3 regions of the Mycobacterium sp. IDUB_37 genome follow, and region 3 is predicted to be linked to each of the others. Evidence: predicted binding sites of a transcription regulator. Region 3 holds the regulator's gene; each other region holds the start of a gene.

Region 1 (6,288 bases), on a different contig from region 3:
TCGGGGAACGCGCTGTGGATCTGCCCGGCCCGACGCGCGGTCGCGACCACCCGGTCGCCCTGACTCAGGATCTTGCGTGCGATCTCGAGCCCGAATCCACGCGATGCTCCAGTGAGAAACCAGACCTTTGAAGTAGGCACCCGTCCTACTCTGGGGCCGCTACCGCTTGGTGTCTACTCACCGCGTAGTTCTCTAGCAAGTTCAAAGGAACTCGCGCCTCCCGCCATGGCTGTTGTCGATGCCAGGCGGGTCTAGCGTTGTACCACCTTTGGAACGATAGCGACAAGGACGCCGTAATAGTCGCCATGATCAGTGTGGTGGTGGCGGCGTCCATGCATGTAACGCTATGGGCAATGAGCTGCGCAAACATCGCGCGGCGGAGTGATTTGATGTCCCTCTTACGGGGGATGGGCTAGACCAATGGCTCGGGCCCGCGGCGCCGGCTGAAGCCGAGCTTGCGACCCGAGCTAGCGAAAGTCCCGGGACTTCGAACCGACCGCCAGGCTGATGCGGCCCAACCGCTCGGCCACGACAGTGATTGCCCCACTGGCGTTTTGCACCTGCCCACGAATCAGCAGCGCCGGCGCGGTATGTGCCAGCTTGCGATGCCGCGCCCACACCCCCGGAGTGCAGAGCACATTGACCATCCCGGTCTCATCCTCGAGGTTGACGAACGTCACCCCCTGAGCGGTCGCGGGCCGTTGTCGATGGGTCACCGCCCCGGCGATCAGCACCCGGTCACCATCGGGCACCAAGCCCAACTCGGCCGCGGGCACCACTCCCATTGCATCCAGGTCTGCTCGCAGGAACTGGGTCGGATAACTGTCCGGGGAGACGCCGGTGGCCCACACGTCGGCCGCGGCCAACTCCAGCTCGCTCATCCCCGGCAGCGACGGGATGTGTGACGAGGAGCCCACCCCAGGCAGCCGATCCGGCCGCTGCGTGGCCGCCGCCCCCGCGGCCCATAGCCCTTCCCGTCGGGACATCCCGAAGCAGCCCAACGCCCCAGCAGTTGCCAACGCTTCGGTCTGCGGCACGGAAAGCTGAAACCGGGTCGTCAGATCCAGCAGAGATCCGAACGGGCCGTTGACTTTCCGCTCGTCAGCCAGTTTTCCGGCAAGGTCGTCGCCGATATGACGGACCGCGCCCAGCCCTAGCCGCACCTCGGTTCCGGTGTTCTCCAAAGTCGCGTGCGCCAGGCTGGCGTTGACGCACGGGCCGTGCACCAGCACCCCGTGCCGTCGCGCGTCGGCCACCAATGATTGCGGCGAATAGAAACCCATCGGCTGAGCGCGCAGCAGTGCGGCACAGAACGCCGCCGGGTGATGCAGCTTGAACCACGACGAGTAGAACACCAGCGACGCAAAGGACAGCGCGTGACTTTCGGGAAAGCCGAAGTTGGCGAACGCCTCCAGCTTTTCGTAGGTCCGCTCGATCACCTCCTTGTCGGCGCCGTGCAACCTGTGCATGCCGTCGTAGAAGCGGTCGCGTAGTCGTCGCATGCGTTCGGTCGAACGCTTGGAACCCATGGCACGCCGCAACTGGTCGGCCTCGGCGGCCGAGAAGCCGGCGCAGTCGACCGCCAGTTGCATCAGCTGTTCCTGAAAGAGCGGCACGCCCAGCGTCTTTCGCAGGGCAGACTCCATGGACGGATGGTCATAGACGACGGGGTCGATGCCGTTGCGACGCCGGATGTACGGGTGTACCGATCCGCCCTGAATAGGACCGGGTCGGATCAACGCGACCTCTACCACCAAGTCGTAGAACACCCGGGGCCGCAACCGCGGCAGCGTCGCCATCTGGGCCCGCGACTCCACCTGGAACACCCCGACCGAATCGGCCCGCGACAGCATCTCGTACACCGCGGGCTCGGAGAGGTCGAGTCGGGCGAAGTCCACCTCCAGGCCTTTGTGTTCGGCCACCAAGTCTCTGGCGTAGTGCAACGCCGAGAGCATGCCCAGCCCCAGTAGATCGAACTTCACCAAACCGATTGCCGCGCAATCGTCTTTATCCCACTGCAGAACGCTGCGGTTCTCCATCCGCGCCCACTCCACCGGGCACACATCGGCGATCGGCCGGTCGCAGATCACCATGCCACCGGAGTGAATTCCCATGTGCCGAGGCAGGTTCCGGATCTGGTTGGCCAGGTCGACGACACCTTCCGGGATGCCCTCGATGTCGGCGGGCTGCCCAGACCAGTGGCTGATCTGCTTGCTCCACGCATCCTGTTGCCCCTGCGAGAAACCCAGCGCGCGCGCCATGTCACGCACCGCGCTACGACTCCGGTAGGTGATGGTATTGGCGACCTGGGCCGCGTAGTCACGTCCGTACTTGTCGTAGACGTACTGGATGACGTTCTCCCGCAGATCCGACTCGATGTCGATGTCGATGTCGGGTGGCCCGTCGCGGGCGGGCGACAAAAACCGCTCGAAGAGCAAGTCGTTGGCCACCGGATCGACAGCGGTCACCCCGAGGGCGTAGCAGACCGCGGAATTGGCCGCGGACCCTCTCCCCTGACACAAAATGTCGTTTTCCCGGCAAAACCGGGTGATGTCGTGCACCACCAGGAAGTAGCCCGGAAATTTCAGTTGCGCAATCACTTTCAATTCGTGCTCGATCTGGGCATAGGCTTTCGTGGCACGCCCGGCCGGCCCGTAGCGGTCGGCGGCGCCGATCATGGTCAACGAACGCAGCCAGCTGTCCTCGGTGTGCCCGTCCGGCACGTCAAAGGGTGGCAACTGCGGCGCGATCAAAGCCAGACCGAACGCACACTGCTCGCCGAGTTCGGCGGCCGCCGTCACCACCTCGGGACGGTGGGCGAACAGCCGGGCCATCTCCTCACCGGACCGCAGGTGCGAACCGCCCAGCGGGGCCAGCCATCCCGCAGCGCCGTCCAGAGACTGCCGGGCCCGGATCGCTCCCATCGCCATGGCCAGCCGGCGACGGGACGGATCAGCGAAATGCGCTCCGGTGGTGGCGACGACACCGACACCGAAATGCGGCGCCAACTCGGCCAGTATCGCGTTGCGTTCGTCGTCGAGCGGTTGGCCGTGATGAGTCAATTCGATGCTGACCCGCCCGGCGCCGAACCGGTCCACCAGGTCGGCCAGCGCCTGCTTGGCCGCTTCCGGACCGCCGTCGGAAAGTGCTTGACGCACAGTCCCTTTCCGACATCCGGTGAGAATGTGCCAGTGTCCGCCGGCTTCCTCGGTCAACACGTCGATGTCGTAGCGCAGCTTGCCTTTCTCACCGCCGGCCAGATGCGCTGCCGCCAACTGCCGGGACAACCGGCGGTACCCCTCGGGCCCGCGGGCCAACACCAACAGATGCGGCCCGGGCGGGTCCGGGTGCTCGGTGCGGGCAACCGACGACAAAGACAACTCGGCACCGAACACGGTGCGCACGCCTAGCTCCACCGCCGCTTCAGCGAAACGCACCGCCCCGTACAGACCGTCATGGTCGGTCAGTGCGATGGCACGCAGATCCAGCCGGGCGGCCTCCTCGACCAACTCCTCCGGCGTACTGGCCCCATCCAGGAAGCTGTACGCGGAATGCGTATGCAGCTCGGCATACGCGATGGACGAACGGCTCCGCTGCCCACGTGGTTCCGCGGTGTAGGTGCCGCGCTTCTGCGACAGCGGACCATCCTCAGCGGGGCCGGCCGGGACCTCCGTCCCGGCATGGCGCGGCTTGCCTTCGAGAACCCGCGCCATCTCGGCCCAGCTCGGCGGTCCGTGGTGCCAACCCATGCCCTAGTCTATCGAACGTTTGTTCGATAAACTAGGGCATGGGTGACGAGAACAGCTTCTGAACAGTCTTAAAACGCACGTGCAACAATTTGCGGCCAACACCGCCGCGAGTGTCATCGCCGCAGTTAAAGCCATCTTTAAGTAGAAAACATGTTCTTAACCTGCCAGACCTACCGCCGTGCAAGCTGCACCCCGATACTGGTACACATTAAAAAAAGCAGTGGGGGCCGGCAATGACGAAGCAACTGACCACGACGGACACCGGGATCTTCGGAGCAGCAGATTCGGATCAGCACTCGAGCATGGCACTAGGCGCGGTCGCCGTCGTCAACGGTGCTGTCCCCGACTACGAACTCATCAAAGAACTACTGGCAGAACGGTTTCAGCCCAGCTTCGAGCAGGCCTGTGACGTCACCCGACACGTGCAACGGGTGGCGCTCCCGGCGCCCAGTGACGAGGCGGAACTTTTTCAGGCCATCGCATACGCACTGGAACGCCCGCTCGATCTCGATCGACCACTGTGGGAGTGCTGGATCATCGAGGGTCTCAAGGACAATCAATGGGCGGTCTTGATCAAGATCCACCACAGCATCGCCGGCGACATCTCGGCCGCCCATCTGCTGACCCGACTCTGCGACGACGCCGAAAGTGACACCTTCACCAATAGCACTGCCGCCAAGCAGATTTCATCTCCGTCCGGCGACGGGCCGAGCTGGACCGACACCCTGTTGCAGGCTCCGGTCGGCGTGCTCAAGGCTGCGACGCGCGTCGTCACCGGCACCGCCACCAGTCTGGTCACCGCGGCCGGCGTGATGTGGCCGGCGGCCGATCCGGCGACCACGATGCGTCGCTACCGCACGGTGCGTATCCCCCGCGCCGCCGTCGACAGCGTGGCGCGCAAGTTCGGCGTCACCACCAATGATGTTGCGCTCGCCGCGATCACCGAAGGATTCCGCAGCGTCCTGGTGCGCAATGGCGAGCAGCCGCGCGCGGACTCCCTGCGCACCCTGGCACCCGCACTGCCTTACCTCCCCGTCGAACACATCGACCCGATTCGGCAACTACGCGCGGTGCACAGCCGGAGCCGAATCGAACACACCACTCAGCCAAGCAACGGATTCTCCCCGATCGATCTGTGCACCAAGGCCTTTCAGGCGCTGACCCGGTTGCGCCGGCAAGACATCGTGACGCTGGCCACCAACGCCCCCGGTCCGAGACAACGATTGCGGCTGTTGGGCCAACGCATGGATCGGGTGCTGCCCATCCCGCCGACGGCTCTGCAGCTGAGCACCGGGGTTGCCGTGCTCAGCTATGGCGACGAGTTGGTATTCGGCATCACGGCCGACTACGACGCCGTCCCCGACATGGAGCAGCTCGCCGCCGGCATCGAACTGGGGATGGCTCGCCTGGTGGCGCTCAGCCAGGATTCGGTCCTGCTGTTCGACCGCCGACGCAAGCGCCCGTCCCGCGCATTGCCGAACAACGCGATTCGGTGGCGGCCGTCAGCACCGCCGGTACGCGTGCGGCACTGACCCCCGACCCGACGACTAGAGATTCCCACCGTGAGAGGGTGGGACCATGTCGCTCACCATCGACCCACGCCGCCACGACGCGGTGCTGCTCGACGCGGCGTTGACCTCGTCCCCCGGTAGCAAGGCAGCATTTGTTGCCAGATTGCACGACGCCCGCGTCGGCACCGAAGCATTCGCCTCCGACGTCGGCTACCGGGCCGCCCTGCTCCAGACGGCCGGGCACCTGGCCGTGCTGCCGGGGCGGTGCGCCGTCGTTGCGTCGAGTGCGTCGTCGGCAACCGCCGCACGCGAGGCGGGATTCGCTTTGGTGATCGGGGTCGATGCCGGACACTCGGCGTCGGCTGGCGCCGACGCCGTGGTCGCCGACCTCAGCGAGATCGACGTACGAACGGGCGACCTCAGGATGTCCGAGCTTCCGGATGCCTTGCAAGCCCTGACCCTTGCCGCCGGCTTTGCCGTCCGGGCACCCGCGGTGTTCTTCGACTTCGACGGCACCCTGTCGGACATCGTGAATGATCCGGATGCGGCCAGACCCGTCGCGGGTGCGGCCGAAGCACTGCAGCGGCTGGCGGCCCGCTGCCCGGTCGCCATTCTGAGCGGCCGCGATCTCTCCGATGTCTCCAAGCGCGTCGGGCTGCCGGGCATCTGGTACGCCGGTAGTCACGGATTTGAACTGACCGCGCCCGACGGCACGCACCACCAGAACGAGGCCGCAGCGGCGGCCATACCGGTGCTGGAAGAGGCCGCGGCCCAGCTGCGCGAACGTATCGGGGCGATTCCCGGGGTTGTGATAGAACACAAGCGCTTTGGCGTGGCCGTGCACTACCGCAACGCCGCGCGGGACAGGGTCGGCGAGGTAGCCGCAGCGGTGCGCGCCGCCGGCCAGCGGGATGCGCTGCGGGTGACAACTGGCCGCGAAGTCATCGAGTTACGCCCGGACCTCGACTGGGACAAAGGGAAAACACTGCACTGGGTGATCGACCATTTACGTGGCGAGGGATCCACCC
Region 2 (6,288 bases), 130 kb from region 3:
TCAGGGCGCCCGACCGGGTGGTGGCGCCGACCAAGGTGAACGGCGCGACCTCGAGTGGAATCGACGTCGCGCCGGGTCCCTTTCCGACGACCACGTCGACCCGGAAGTCCTCCATCGCCAAATACAGCATTTCTTCCGCCGGCCGGGCGATGCGGTGGATCTCGTCGATGAACAGCACGTCGTGCTCGACCAGATTCGACAGCATCGCGGCCAGGTCGCCCGCGCGTTCCAGCGCGGGCCCCGATGTCACCCGCAATGCCGAACCCAGCTCGCCGGCGATGATCATCGCCAGGGATGTCTTGCCCAACCCCGGTGGGCCGGACAACAGAATGTGATCCGGCGTACCGCCGCGGTTCTTCGCTCCCTCGATGACCAGCTGTAGCTGTTCACGAACCCGGTGCTGACCGATGAACTCGCGCAGTGACCGGGGCCGCAGGCCGCCGTCGATATCGCCCTCGCCGACCGCGAGCGTGGGTGAGACGTCGCGGTCTTCGAAGTCGTCCGCCTCGTTCACCTGGTCTTACCCAGCACCGACAGGGCGGCCCGCAGCGCGGCCGACGTGTTGGCGTCCCGATCGGCGGCCAGCACCTTGTCGGTGGTCTCCTCGGCCTGCTTGACCGGAAAGCCCAGGCCGACAAGCGCTTCGATCACCGGCCCGCGCACCGCGTGGCCGTTCACCGCCGGGACCGCGCCCGACCCGCTCAGCACACCGATCTTGTCGCGCAATTCCAGAATCATCCGCTCGGCGCCGCGCTTGCCAATGCCCGGCACCCGGATCAGCGCGGTGACGTCGCCGTCGGCCAGCGCCTTACGCAGCGTCGTTGCGTCATAAACAGCCAGGGTCGCCATCGCCAACCGGGGGCCGACGCCGGAGACCGACATCAGCGTGTGGAACAGGTCCCGCGTCTCGCTGTCGCAGAAGCCGTACAGCGTCATCGAGTCTTCGCGGACGATCATCGCGATGATCAACCGGGCCTCGGTGCCCTGCCGCAGCGTCGCCAGCGTCGACGGCGTCGCGTTCACCCGGTAACCGACGCCCGCCGCCTCGATGACCGCGTGGTCGAGAGCCACATCGACGACTTCCCCACGGACCGAGGCGATCATCGGGCGGCCTTCAGCTTGGCCAGGTACTTATCGCGCTGCAGCGCGGCCTGGGCCTCGGCAGCCGCCATCCGGGCCAGCGTCGGTGCCCGCCAGCAATGGCAGATCGCCAGCGCCAGCGCATCGGCCGCGTCGGCCGGGCTCGGTTTGGCTTGCAAAGCAAGGATCCGGGTGACCATCGCGGTGACTTGCGCCTTATCGGCGCGGCCGTTGCCAGTGACCGCGGCTTTGACCTCGGTGGGCGTATGGAAATGCACGTCGATGTCGCGCTTCGCCGCGGCCAGCGCGATGACACCGCCGACCTGCGCCGTGCCCATCACCGTCGAGACATTCAGTTGGGAGAACACCCGCTCGATAGCCATCACGTCGGGGTGGTGGGTGTCCAACCAGTGATCGACGACCTCGCTGATGGCCAGCAACCGCCGGTGCAGCGGTAGGTCGGAAGGCGTGCGCACCACGTCGACATCGAGCGCGGTGATCGCCCGGCCGAGTCCACTCTCCACCAGCGACAACCCGCACCGCGTCAACCCAGGATCGACGCCCATTACCCGCACCGCAGCTCCCCACGATTTCGTCTCAAAGGTACCGAACAGCTGTTCGATAGCGTAGCTCGCGCCTCCGACAGCAGCAGGTAGGACACGCGGCGGGGGTGCGTTACGTTAGGGCGCACTACGGAAAGGTTCTCGTGGGAACAGAACTGATCGCGATCGTGGTGGCGGTGTCCATCGTGTGCCTCCTCGTACTGCGCTACGCGCTGAAGCAGCGGCGATCCGGCCCCCGCCACCTGCGCCCCGGCGCGCGTGTCCGGCACAACGGTATCGACTACAAGGTCCTCGGGTCGGTGACGTACCGGCGAGGTCCATACGCGTGGTGGGAGCACCTCTTGGACGGCGGCCCGGAGCCGATCTGGTTCGGCGTCGACGAGGTCGAAGGCCGGCTGGACCTGACGTGGTGGGTCAAGCGCCCTGACCTTACGTTGCGACCTGGCGCCGAGCACGTGGTCGATGGGGAGACGTTGCGACAGATCGAACGCGGTCGAGCCCGGTTCACATCCGGGGGCACGACGGGACTGCCAGCGGAAGGCATCATGGACTACATCGACTACGCGAATGCAGACGAGTCCGCCATGCTCTGCTTCGAGCGCTGGACCGCCGACATGCCGTGGGAGATCTCGACTGGCAAATGCCTGCTAACCAGCGAGGTCACCGTCGACCGGGCGCGGTCAAGGTAGCGCGGTGCCACTTCATCGACTTATGGTTGCCCCGGCCGACGTGTCCGGTGCCCGGTTGGCCCTGGCGCTGAACGCTGCGGCACCGCCGCCGCTGGCCACCTATCGGCTGGAACACCCAGATGGCGGTGCGCTGCTACTCGGAGTCCTCGGAGCGTCACACGTGGTCACCGTGGACGCCGTCGACCATGGCGCCTTTTCCGAACAGGTCTCATGCACCGCCGGCGGCAGCCACGGCGACAGCCTGCCGGAGTACGTCGAAGCGCCCGGCTATCGCCTCGAGTCCAGTACTTACGAAACTGACGAAACGGAATTTCGTCGGCTCGCTCGTGATCTCCGCGAGCATTGCTCGGCCGAGTCCGGATGGCTGGGTGGGGTATTTCCCGGCGACGACGCCGCACTGACCGCGCTGTCGGCTACGCCCGACGGCGCGGGCTGGCGATGGCAAACCTGGCACCTGTACCCGCGACACCCATTGCGGACCGGGGGCACCGTGGTGCACACCACGAGCCGCTGGCGACCGTGAGTCGCTACTCCTCGTCGAGCGCGGACAGCACCTCATCGGACAGTTCGACGTTGGTCCACACGTTCTGCACGTCGTCGGTGTCCTCGAGCGCGTCGACCAGCTTGATCACCTTGCGAGCGCCGTCGATGTCGACCGGGACACTGACCGACGGCTGGAAGCTGGCCTCGGCAGACTCGTAATCGATGCCGGCGTCCTGCAGCGCAGTCCGCACCGCGACCAGGTCTGTCGGCTCGGAGATCACTTCGAAGCCGCCACCCAGATCATTGACGTCCTCGGCGCCCGCCTCGAGTACCGCCATCAACACGTCGTCCTCGGTGAGCCCGTTCTTCTCCAGGCTGACGACGCCCTTGCGGGAGAACAGGTACGAGACCGACCCCGGGTCGGCCATGGCGCCGCCGTTACGCGTCATCGCGATCCGGACCTCGCTGGCCGCGCGGTTGCGGTTGTCGGTCAGGCACTCGATCAGCACCGCCACGCCGTTCGGCGCGTAGCCCTCGTACATGATCGTCTGCCAATCCGCGCCGCCGGCTTCCTCGCCCGCGCCCCGCTTACGGGCGCGCTCGATGTTGTCATTGGGCACCGACGTCTTCTTCGCCTTCTGAATGGCGTCGTACAGAGTCGGGTTGCCCGTCGGGTCACCACCGCCGGTACGGGCGGCGACCTCGATGTTCTTGATCAGCCGGGCGAACTCCTTGCCACGGCGCGCGTCCTTGACGGCCTTCTGGTGCTTGGTGGTAGCCCACTTGGAATGGCCGCTCATGCCCTAAAACCTCTTCTTGTCTGCTTCTCGCCTGCGGTGAAGTCCGACCGTCGAGTGTACGTGCCCGCCGTCGTAGCATGGCCAGCCCATCTCGGGTTGAGGGCTGACCTCAGCTACCTCAGGGAGGCGACGAACATCGCGTGCACCCGGCGGTCCCCCGTCATCTCGGGGTGAAACGACGTTGCGAGCGTCCGGCCCTGGCGCACCGCCACGGGATGACCGGCCGCCCGCGCCAGCACCTCGACACCTTCACCCACCCGTTCGACCCACGGCGCTCTGATAAACACCGCATGCACCGGTTCGTCGAGGCCGGTGAACGCGAGATCGTCCTCAAACGAATCGACCTGACGACCAAAAGCGTTGCGCCGCACCGTTATATCGATGCCGCCCAGCGGCAGCGCCGCGCGTCCGTTGGCGCCGGCATCGAGGATCTCGGTGGCCAGCAGGATCATGCCGGCGCAGGATCCGTACGCCGGCAGCCCATCGGCCAGGCGGGCCCGCAGCGGCTCCAGCAGGTCAAAGTCGCGGAGCAGATGGGTCATCGCGGTGGACTCTCCACCGGGTATCACCAGGCCGTCAACCGCATCGAGTTCGTCGCGGCGGCGCACCGTGATCGCTTCGGCCCCGGCCTCGCGCAGTGCGGCGAGGTGCTCGCGGGTGTCGCCTTGCAGTGCCAGCACGCCGACCAGCGGCGGGCTCACTGGCTGGGCGGCTGGTATCCGCGCTTGAAGCGGGTCAGCCCCTCCTGCATGACCGCTGCCACCATCTCACCGTGCTGGTTGAAGATCTTGCCCTGGCAGAGAGATCGACCACCGCCGGCCGACGGCGAGGACTGGTCGTACAGCAACCATTCGTCAGCCCGGAAGGACCGCATGAACCACATCGCATGGTCGAGCGACGACACCTGCAGATGCTCACGCACCTCGAGGTGGTTCACCTGCGCCGATCCCAGCAACGTCAGGTCGCTCATGTACGCCAGCGCACAGATGTGCAGCACCGGGTCGTCGGGCAACGGGTCGCGGTGCCGGAACCACACCTGCTGCTGGGACGCCTTGCCGGGCAGCAGTTGCAGTTTGTTGCGCGGCACGATGCAGACGTCCCATTCCGCGAACTGCTTGAATCCGGCGTCGTCGAACACCCGGACCGAAGACAAGCCGGGCAGACCGTCGGGCGGCGGCGCCGCGGGCATCGCGTCCTGGTGCTCGATCCCGTCCTGGTCCACCTGGAAGGACGCGCCCATGCTGAAAATGATCTCGCCGTGCTGGATCCCCCGGACCAGCCTGGTGGCGAATGAACCGCCATCACGCGTGCGCTCAACGATGAAGACGGTGCGTTCCTTGGCATCGCCGGGCCGCAGGAAGTACCCGTGCAAAGAGTGCACCTGGAAGTTCGGATCGACAGTGCGCACCGCCGAGACCAGCGCCTGGCCGGCTACATGACCACCGAAGGTGCGTTGCAGATAACCCGATTCGGGACTGAACACGCTGCCGCGGTAGATGTTGACCTCGAGTTGTTCGAGATCAAGGATCTTTTCGATCGCCACGGGTAGTTTTTACCAGCCGCGCTGAGCCAGGCGATGCGGCTGGGCGATCTCCTCCACGTTGATACCGATCATCGCCTCCCCCAGCCCGCGCGAGACCTTGGCCAGCACGTCGGGGTCGTCGAAAAAGGTGGTGGCCTTGACGATCGCGGCGGCGCGTTGCGCGGGGTCGCCGGACTTGAAGATGCCGGAGCCGACGAAGACGCCCTCGGCGCCGAGTTGCATCATCATCGCGGCGTCAGCCGGAGTCGCGATGCCACCGGCGGTGAACAAGGTGACCGGCAACTTGCCGGCCCGGGCCACCTCGACAACGAGATCGTAGGGGGCCTGCAATTCCTTTGCCGCAACGAACAATTCGTCTTGCGCCAACGACGTGAGCCGGCGAATTTCGCCACCGATCGAACGCATGTGGGTGGTGGCGTTGGAGACGTCGCCGGTGCCCGCCTCGCCTTTGGAGCGGATCATCGCCGCACCTTCACTGATGCGGCGCAGCGCCTCACCGAGGTTGGTGGCCCCGCACACGAATGGCACGGTGAACTTCCACTTGTCGATGTGGTGGGTGTAGTCGGCGGGCGTGAGCACCTCGGACTCGTCGATGTAGTCCACCCCGAGGCTCTGCAAGATCTGTGCCTCGACGAAGTGCCCGATCCGGGCCTTGGCCATCACCGGGATGGTGACCGCGTCGATGATGCCCTCGACCATGTCGGGGTCGCTCATGCGCGATACCCCGCCCTGGGCGCGGATGTCGGCCGGTACCCGTTCCAGCGCCATCACCGCGACAGCGCCGGCACCTTCTGCGATGCGCGCCTGCTCGGGGGTGACGACGTCCATAATGACGCCGCCCTTGAGCATTTCGGCCATCCCGCGCTTGACGCGGGCGGTTCCGGTCTGGGCCCCGGCGTGATTGGCGGCCGGTTGGGCCCCGTTCTGGGTCTCCACTTCTCTCCTTGAATCTCCCGCAAGGGGTGCGATGTGACCACCAGTCTAAAGGTGAACCGGAAACGATTTTTTCCGCTGTTCTGCCTTCATAGTTTCAACAAACCCCAGGGTTCGCGCTTCGCAGTGCCCTAAGCTCCCCGGTATTGGGGAGTCAAACGAGCTCGTCGGGAATCTCAAAAGGCCTCAATGCCGAA
Region 3 (6,288 bases):
AGGAACGAGCAAGCGCAGTCACCTCTTTGGCAGACGGACTGAGACCGACAAAACCCAGAGGGCCGGTCGCCAAATCGATTTCGATAATGTCGCCGTCGACCGAAAACGTACCGACCTCAATCTCGGCGATCCCGTTGGGATGAGCGAGCACGAGCTCGACGTCGCCTGGTCGGGGCACTCGGAGATAACCGGCCTCAGCGTGCATCGGCTTGCCGTCGGCAACCGCCTTGGTCTTTTGCCCGTAGATCAAGAACGGTTTGCCCACATGGGAGAAGACCACCTCTTCGAGGTAGTCGAAAGGCTCGATCGTCGGATACTCGCCGGCACCTCGGCCCGCCCAGGTGCCCAGCAGTGGTGCCAACGCCTCGAGATGAGGGTGGAGTTCTACCGGCATGGTGGAAGCCTAGTGCGACCCGTCAGGTCGCAGGTGAAACCCCGCGATGGGCGCGTAGCGCCTCGATCTCGCGCTCGAAATCATCAGCCGAGGAAAAAGACCGATACACCGAGGCGAATCGCAGGTAGGCAACCTCGTCGAGTTCACGCAATGGGCCCAGAATGGCCAGGCCGACTTCATTACTCGGAACTTCCGGCCCTGCCGTCCGTACCGCATCTTCAACTTGCTGGGCCAGTAGATTCAGCGCGTCGTCATCCACTTGGCGGCCTTGGCAGGCCCGACGAACACCCTTGATCACCTTTTCCCGGCTGAACGGCTCGGTGACGCCACTGCGCTTAACCACGGCCAACACCGCCGTTTCTACGGTGGTGAACCGACGCCCGCACTCTGGACATGACCGCCGCCGGCGAATGGCTTGGCCTTCATCGGTTTCCCGCGAGTCGATCACCCGCGAATCGGGATGCCGACAGAACGGGCAGTGCATGGCCGCTCCTTCGCCGTGCTGACCCCGGGGTACCGAGGAACACCCCGAGAGTACCCGCGCGTTCTCGGCAGTGCGCACCGGAGTGACGAACCCTCGCCGCTCAAAACCATCAGCGAGGACCGTTGGCGCTAAGGCCTATTCGCAGGTCCGTTCGCGCTTGCATCCACCGCCCTGGTCAGGTCAGCCGACGGGTGCGATCAACGTCTGCCCCGCCGCCACCGAGTTCGAATTCAGTGCGTTTAGGTCGCGGATGCGCTCGACGACATCGCGCACCGACGCCCCCGGAGCGACGCGAGCGGCCAACTGCTGCAAAGACTCCCCCGGCTCCACGCGCACGACCGCGAGCGCGGCGGGTACCTGAGCTGAGGAGTCGGCTGACTCGCCGTTGATCATGCTCCCGAAGTTAGCCATCAAACCCAGCCACAGCGTGATCACACCTGCGAGCAGGGCCAAACCCACCGTCGTCGCCAGCGTGACCGGCCGTTTGCCGTGCTCAGCCCTCGACACCGGAACTCCGCTGCCGCGGTAGCGAAGAGGCGTTCCGGCCGGACGCGCCGGACCGGGCCTGGTCGCTCTGCTTCTGCCGGCACGGTAGGAGGGAGACTCGCTGACCGGTCCGACCGGCCTGACGGACCGCACCGGCCGGTTCACCGTCCGCTGCGCATTCCAGTTGCGCTGCGGGCCCGCGTAGATGAGTGTCATGCCGTTCCCTCCGGTCAACTACTTCTCGCTCGTGTGTTCGACATTAATCGCTCACGTGTTCGATATCGAACATCTGAGCGACGCGTGTCGTGCGAGCAAAACGGTAGACCTCGCCTCTGACAAGACTTGACAAGGTTTTCATTCGGTGCAACCAGCTGGGTGGCTCTTGATTACCCCAACATTCCGGAAGTTACACACTTGTGATTCACCTATTTTTGCGAGTTCGCAGACCCGTGACCGGCAACGCGACACGCCGATCGAACACATGTTTGATTCTTGTGCTTGACAGGGATACATTCGAAACTATGCGCGACAGCAACGACACCTCAGCAGGTGACCGAAGCGGTTCCGGCGACGCGGCTTCCGCCATCCGCCCCCATGCAGTCGATTCAGTGCTGACCGAGCGGCAGCGCACCATCCTCGACGTGATCCGAGCTTCGGTCACCAGTCGCGGGTATCCCCCGAGCATCCGAGAAATCGGCGACGCAGTCGGTCTTACGTCAACCTCGTCGGTAGCCCATCAGCTACGCACCCTGGAGCGCAAAGGCTACCTTCGCCGCGACCCGAATCGTCCGCGCGCTGTCGATGTGCGGGGCGCCGACGACGTGGTGACACCGCCGACCACCGATGTCGCCGGATCGGACGCATTGCCCGAACCTACGTACGTCCCCGTCCTCGGGCGAATTGCCGCGGGCGGGCCGATCCTGGCCGAAGAAGCTGTCGAGGACGTCTTCCCGCTACCGCGTGAGTTGGTCGGTGAGGGAACCCTGTTCCTGCTCAAGGTGGTCGGCGAATCCATGATCGAAGCCGCCATCTGCGACGGCGACTGGGTGGTGGTGCGCCAACAGAACGTTGCGGACAACGGTGACATCGTGGCGGCAATGATCGACGGCGAGGCGACCGTCAAAACCTTCAAGCGAGCAGGCGGTCAGGTGTGGCTGATGCCGCACAACCCCGCCTTCGATCCGATTCCCGGCAATGACGCGACCGTGCTCGGCAAGGTGGTAACCGTCATTCGCAAGGTCTAGCGACTGGCGACTCCGACCCACGAAAGCGGAAGGGCTGACGGTTCAGTCGGCCCTGACGAAGCCGTTAGCCTGGGCGACATTTTCGTTGGCGAACCAGATTTCGGCCAACGTGTCGTGGTAGAGCGCGCTGTTGGGTGTGTAGTACAAGCCGAAACGGGCGCTGGCCTTGATGGGATAACCGTCCGGAGCCCGGTACGGATCGTCCTCGAGCGGCAGATGAATCGTCGGGCGGACCGCTGCGCTGCCCCCAACGCCACCTGGTGACGCCTCCGCCCGTGGCGCGGCGGCTGCGTACGTCTCCTCGGTCGCGGCGGCGGCAAAAGCAGCCGGGTCCACGGCGGCATGCCGGCCCTTCCGCGGGTCCCCCTCCGGGGAGGCATCCGACGTCGCCGCTTCGGGTAGCTCCTCGTCCGCGAACTCGGCTGCCGGGTAGAAGATGTCGGGGAGGTCTTCATGCGGGTCAAACTCTGGAAGGTCAACCGCCGGCACCCGTACCTCGGGTGCGTAGGTGCGTGGCACCCCGAATTCCGGCTCGAACTCTTCCGGTGAAACCGTTTCCGCTACCTCCGGTTCTGGGTCCAGCGGCTGACCGAAGGGGCCGCGAGTCACGATCGGAATGGTGGTCGTGTCCACGGAGTCGGGGTCTTGATCCTCGAACTCGTCGTACTCGGTACCCTCTTCGTCCTCCGACGGATACACCTCGCGATATCCCTCGTCGTCGAACGACGCGTCGTCGGTTCCGTGCTCGGTTGATGCCGGCGTTGAACCACCGCCTCGAGGCCAGCTGACCCGGGACCCGGCGGCAGGATCCACAACCGCGTGGTCCTCGGGATGCAGATCAACGGGCGGGAACCGCTCGGAGCCGAAATCGAGGTCATCGTGGACGTCATCGTGCCGCCACTGCCCGGCACTTGCGTCGAAATCGCCGGCCGCAGTGTGATCCTGGTGAGCCTGGTCGGGGGCGAATGCCGGGGCATTCTGGCCGCCACGACGTCTGCGCAGGCCGAGCACCACCAAAACGAACATCACAACGAGCAGCACCACCGGGACGGCACCTGCCAACCACCACCAGTGGAAGGTGAACTTCTTGCCCGGAGGCGGCGACGCCGTGGTGCTGGGCTGGTTCTGCCCCGACACCTGCAACCCCGACAGCAACGGCGCAAGGTTGGCCGGATCCGTGGTGAAGCTGTTCTTGGCGCGATTCCACGAGATCTTGCCGCCGGTGAACTTCTGCGACACCACGTCGCCGTCAACAGTCTGGTCACCGACCGGAGCGCCGAGTTTGCCGGTGGCACCCTTGAGTTTGTCCCAGGCCGCCTTCATGGCTCCGCGCACCACGTATGCACCATGATCCGGAGTCCAGAAGATCACCGGCTTGTCGGCTGCCGAGAATGTAGCGATCCGGCTGGCCGGTGTGATTCCGCCGTCGGCCTCGTTTCCGACCGGGAAACCCAGGTCGCTGCTGACCGGCCCACCCACCGCCTCGTATTTCTGCAGGATCGGGCCTTCCACGGCGTTCGCGCCCGTGGCAGGACTGTAGAAGATCTTGCCGCCGTTGAAGTCCTGCGCGATGCCGTCCCCACCGATCGGGTACTGATCGCCTTTCTTGGCGCCCAGCGTGCCTTTAGCGCCGCCGGCGGCGCGCCAAGCCATATTTATGGCCGCAGTCGGGTCGATCGCCACCTGCAGGCCTTTGAGCTGTTCAGCGAGGTTTGGCGGGTTGGTGGCGAACTCCTTGGTCTTCCTGTTCCAGGACAACTCGCCGGCGCTGAACTTCTGCGAGGCGACCTCACCGTCGTAGGTTTCATCCCCGGTCGGGGCCCCCAGCACACCACCAGAACTGCCGAGTTTGTCCCACGCGGCGTTGAGGGCGCCACGCACTACGAATGCACCGCGGTCCGGCGTCCAGAAAATCACCGGGTTGTCGCTGGCTGCGAAGGTGCTCACCCGACTGTCGGGTCCGGAGAGGCCGGGCACTTCGTTGATTGTGGGGAATCCCAGGTCACTGCCCGCAGGGCCGCCGAGAGACTCGTACTTGTCCAGGATCGGTCCGAACATGTACTTCGCACCCGTCGGGGGCGTGAAGTACATCTTGCCGCCGTCGAAGTCCAAGGCGAAGCCGTCGGCGACCGGATAAACATCGCCCTTCCTGGCTCCAAGCGTCGACGTGTCGCCGCCTGCCTTCTCCCACGCAGCCATCATCGCCGCCTCGGCGTCACCGATCGGGGACGCCGATGCGGTCGGCGCCACCAGCGCGAGGAGCAACCCGGTGCCCAACGCGGCGGCGGCAAAGCCGACCAACGTACGCCCGATCAGCTTGCTCGATCTGCGCTTATGCCCGTTCACCCAGCCTCCCAGCCGATGGCCCATGCTCTCCTGGCGAGCGGCGGATTCACCGCTGTGGGCCGCCCCCAGCTACGACCCACGTCGTCACCGGGCTCGCATAACTTTCCCCCAGCGATAGACGAATGCGAAGTCTAATCGGAAATGTTACGAAAACGGATACCGAGCCGATGTCGAAATGATGCACGGCAACGTTCGCAAAGGGGCGGCTGACTTTGGCAACCGCGCAGATCGGGTTCCGGTGCCAGAGACGATATCCCACCTCGCATCGCAACGACCGGACCTCGGAAACCGGTGCTGAAATGCGCTTTTCCGGTCCTCGCCGACATCCGCGATCGCCACGATCGTCGAATTGACGGCATTCGACTGGGTCTTTCGGGTAGTCGGTCCGTACTTGCCGACGCCCGGCCAACCTACGGGCCGACCGATATTCCAATCGCGGTTGTGTTCGCTTTCCGTATAGCGTTTCCAATTTCGGCAACCCGCATGGCAATCGAGCACTTCGCCAGATACCTCAAGGCCGAAGCCCCGTCCGCTGCCAACTCTTTCGCATTCCCGACGCCCTACAGCAGCTTCGCGGCATCGCCCGTCGCGCGCAAGACCGCAACGCCGACAACATGATCATCGACCGAGCTCAACGCTTCGTCAGGCGCGACCCGTGATCACTTTCGTGCCGGCTGATCGATGACCCGACCAATCGACCGGTCAGCCGGTCCCACGGCCCGAGAGTTGATGTTGCACGACAACAGGATTGCACTCACCCCTGAGCTACTACCCCTAACCCGTTGCACAAGAGGCGATCTGCCGCACCGTCAGCCGATGAACACCAGATCGACTCAGTTGCAACCAGATACAGCGTGCGCGCGAATTTGCGCGTCGGATCGCCCGGCGTCAGACGCCGAGACTGCGGCCGATGATCTCTTTCATGATCTCGGTCGTGCCGCCGTAGATCGTCTGGACGCGGGCGTCGAGATAGGCACGGGCAACGTTGTATTCGCGCATGTAGCCGTATCCGCCGTGCAGCTGCAGGCAGCGGTCGATCAGGTGGACCTGCTTCTCGGTGGAGTACCACTTGGCCATGGCGGCCTGCTCAACCGTCAGCTTCCCCTCCAAGTGCAGGGCGAGGAAGTTGTCGACCATGATGCGCACCACGGTGGCTTCGGTGGAAAGCTCGGCCAACAGGAACCGGCTGTTCTGGAAGTTGCCGATCGACTTGCCGAATGCCTTGCGTTCCTTGGTGTACTGCAGCGTCTCCTCCAGCACGGCTTCCATCGCCGTGGCGGCCATGACGGCGATGTTGATCCGTTCCTGCGGCAGGTTCTGCATCAAGTAGATGA

What was found. Region 3 encodes LexA, which represses DNA repair genes until DNA is damaged. Its sites were predicted from a motif close to CGAACANNTGTTCG; they were not measured.
Region 1: a site for LexA is predicted at 3,762-3,775, ahead of ACZY1I_RS02485 (error-prone DNA polymerase). Genes of this name have one in related genera too.
Region 2: a site for LexA is predicted at 1,688-1,701, ahead of ruvC (crossover junction endodeoxyribonuclease RuvC). Genes of this name have one in related genera too.

Annotation. Positions count from the first base shown of each region.
Region 1 covers NZ_JBVAXG010000001.1:511,813-518,100, reverse strand. Annotated here, with positions in the region: gene ACZY1I_RS02490 (oxidoreductase) at 1-140, opposite strand, end outside; gene ACZY1I_RS02485 (error-prone DNA polymerase) at 468-3,749, opposite strand; gene ACZY1I_RS02480 (wax ester/triacylglycerol synthase domain-containing protein) at 3,983-5,281, shown strand; gene otsB (trehalose-phosphatase) at 5,328-6,288, shown strand, end outside.
Region 2 covers NZ_JBVAXG010000005.1:136,365-142,652, forward strand. Annotated here, with positions in the region: gene ruvB (Holliday junction branch migration DNA helicase RuvB) at 1-514, opposite strand, end outside; gene ruvA (Holliday junction branch migration protein RuvA) at 511-1,104, opposite strand; gene ruvC (crossover junction endodeoxyribonuclease RuvC) at 1,101-1,655, opposite strand; gene ACZY1I_RS18315 (DUF4178 domain-containing protein) at 1,787-2,332, shown strand; gene ACZY1I_RS18320 (DUF2617 family protein) at 2,337-2,855, shown strand; gene ACZY1I_RS18325 (YebC/PmpR family DNA-binding transcriptional regulator) at 2,860-3,615, opposite strand; gene pdxT (pyridoxal 5'-phosphate synthase glutaminase subunit PdxT) at 3,729-4,316, opposite strand; gene tesB (acyl-CoA thioesterase II) at 4,313-5,158, opposite strand; gene pdxS (pyridoxal 5'-phosphate synthase lyase subunit PdxS) at 5,168-6,094, opposite strand.
Region 3 covers NZ_JBVAXG010000005.1:271,121-277,408, forward strand. Annotated here, with positions in the region: gene ACZY1I_RS19065 (peroxynitrite isomerase) at 1-394, opposite strand, end outside; gene nrdR (transcriptional regulator NrdR) at 417-878, opposite strand; gene ACZY1I_RS19075 (LysM peptidoglycan-binding domain-containing protein) at 1,059-1,580, opposite strand; gene lexA (transcriptional repressor LexA) at 1,886-2,608, shown strand; gene ACZY1I_RS19085 (LGFP repeat-containing protein) at 2,651-4,954, opposite strand; gene ACZY1I_RS19090 (acyl-CoA dehydrogenase family protein) at 5,843-6,288, opposite strand, start outside.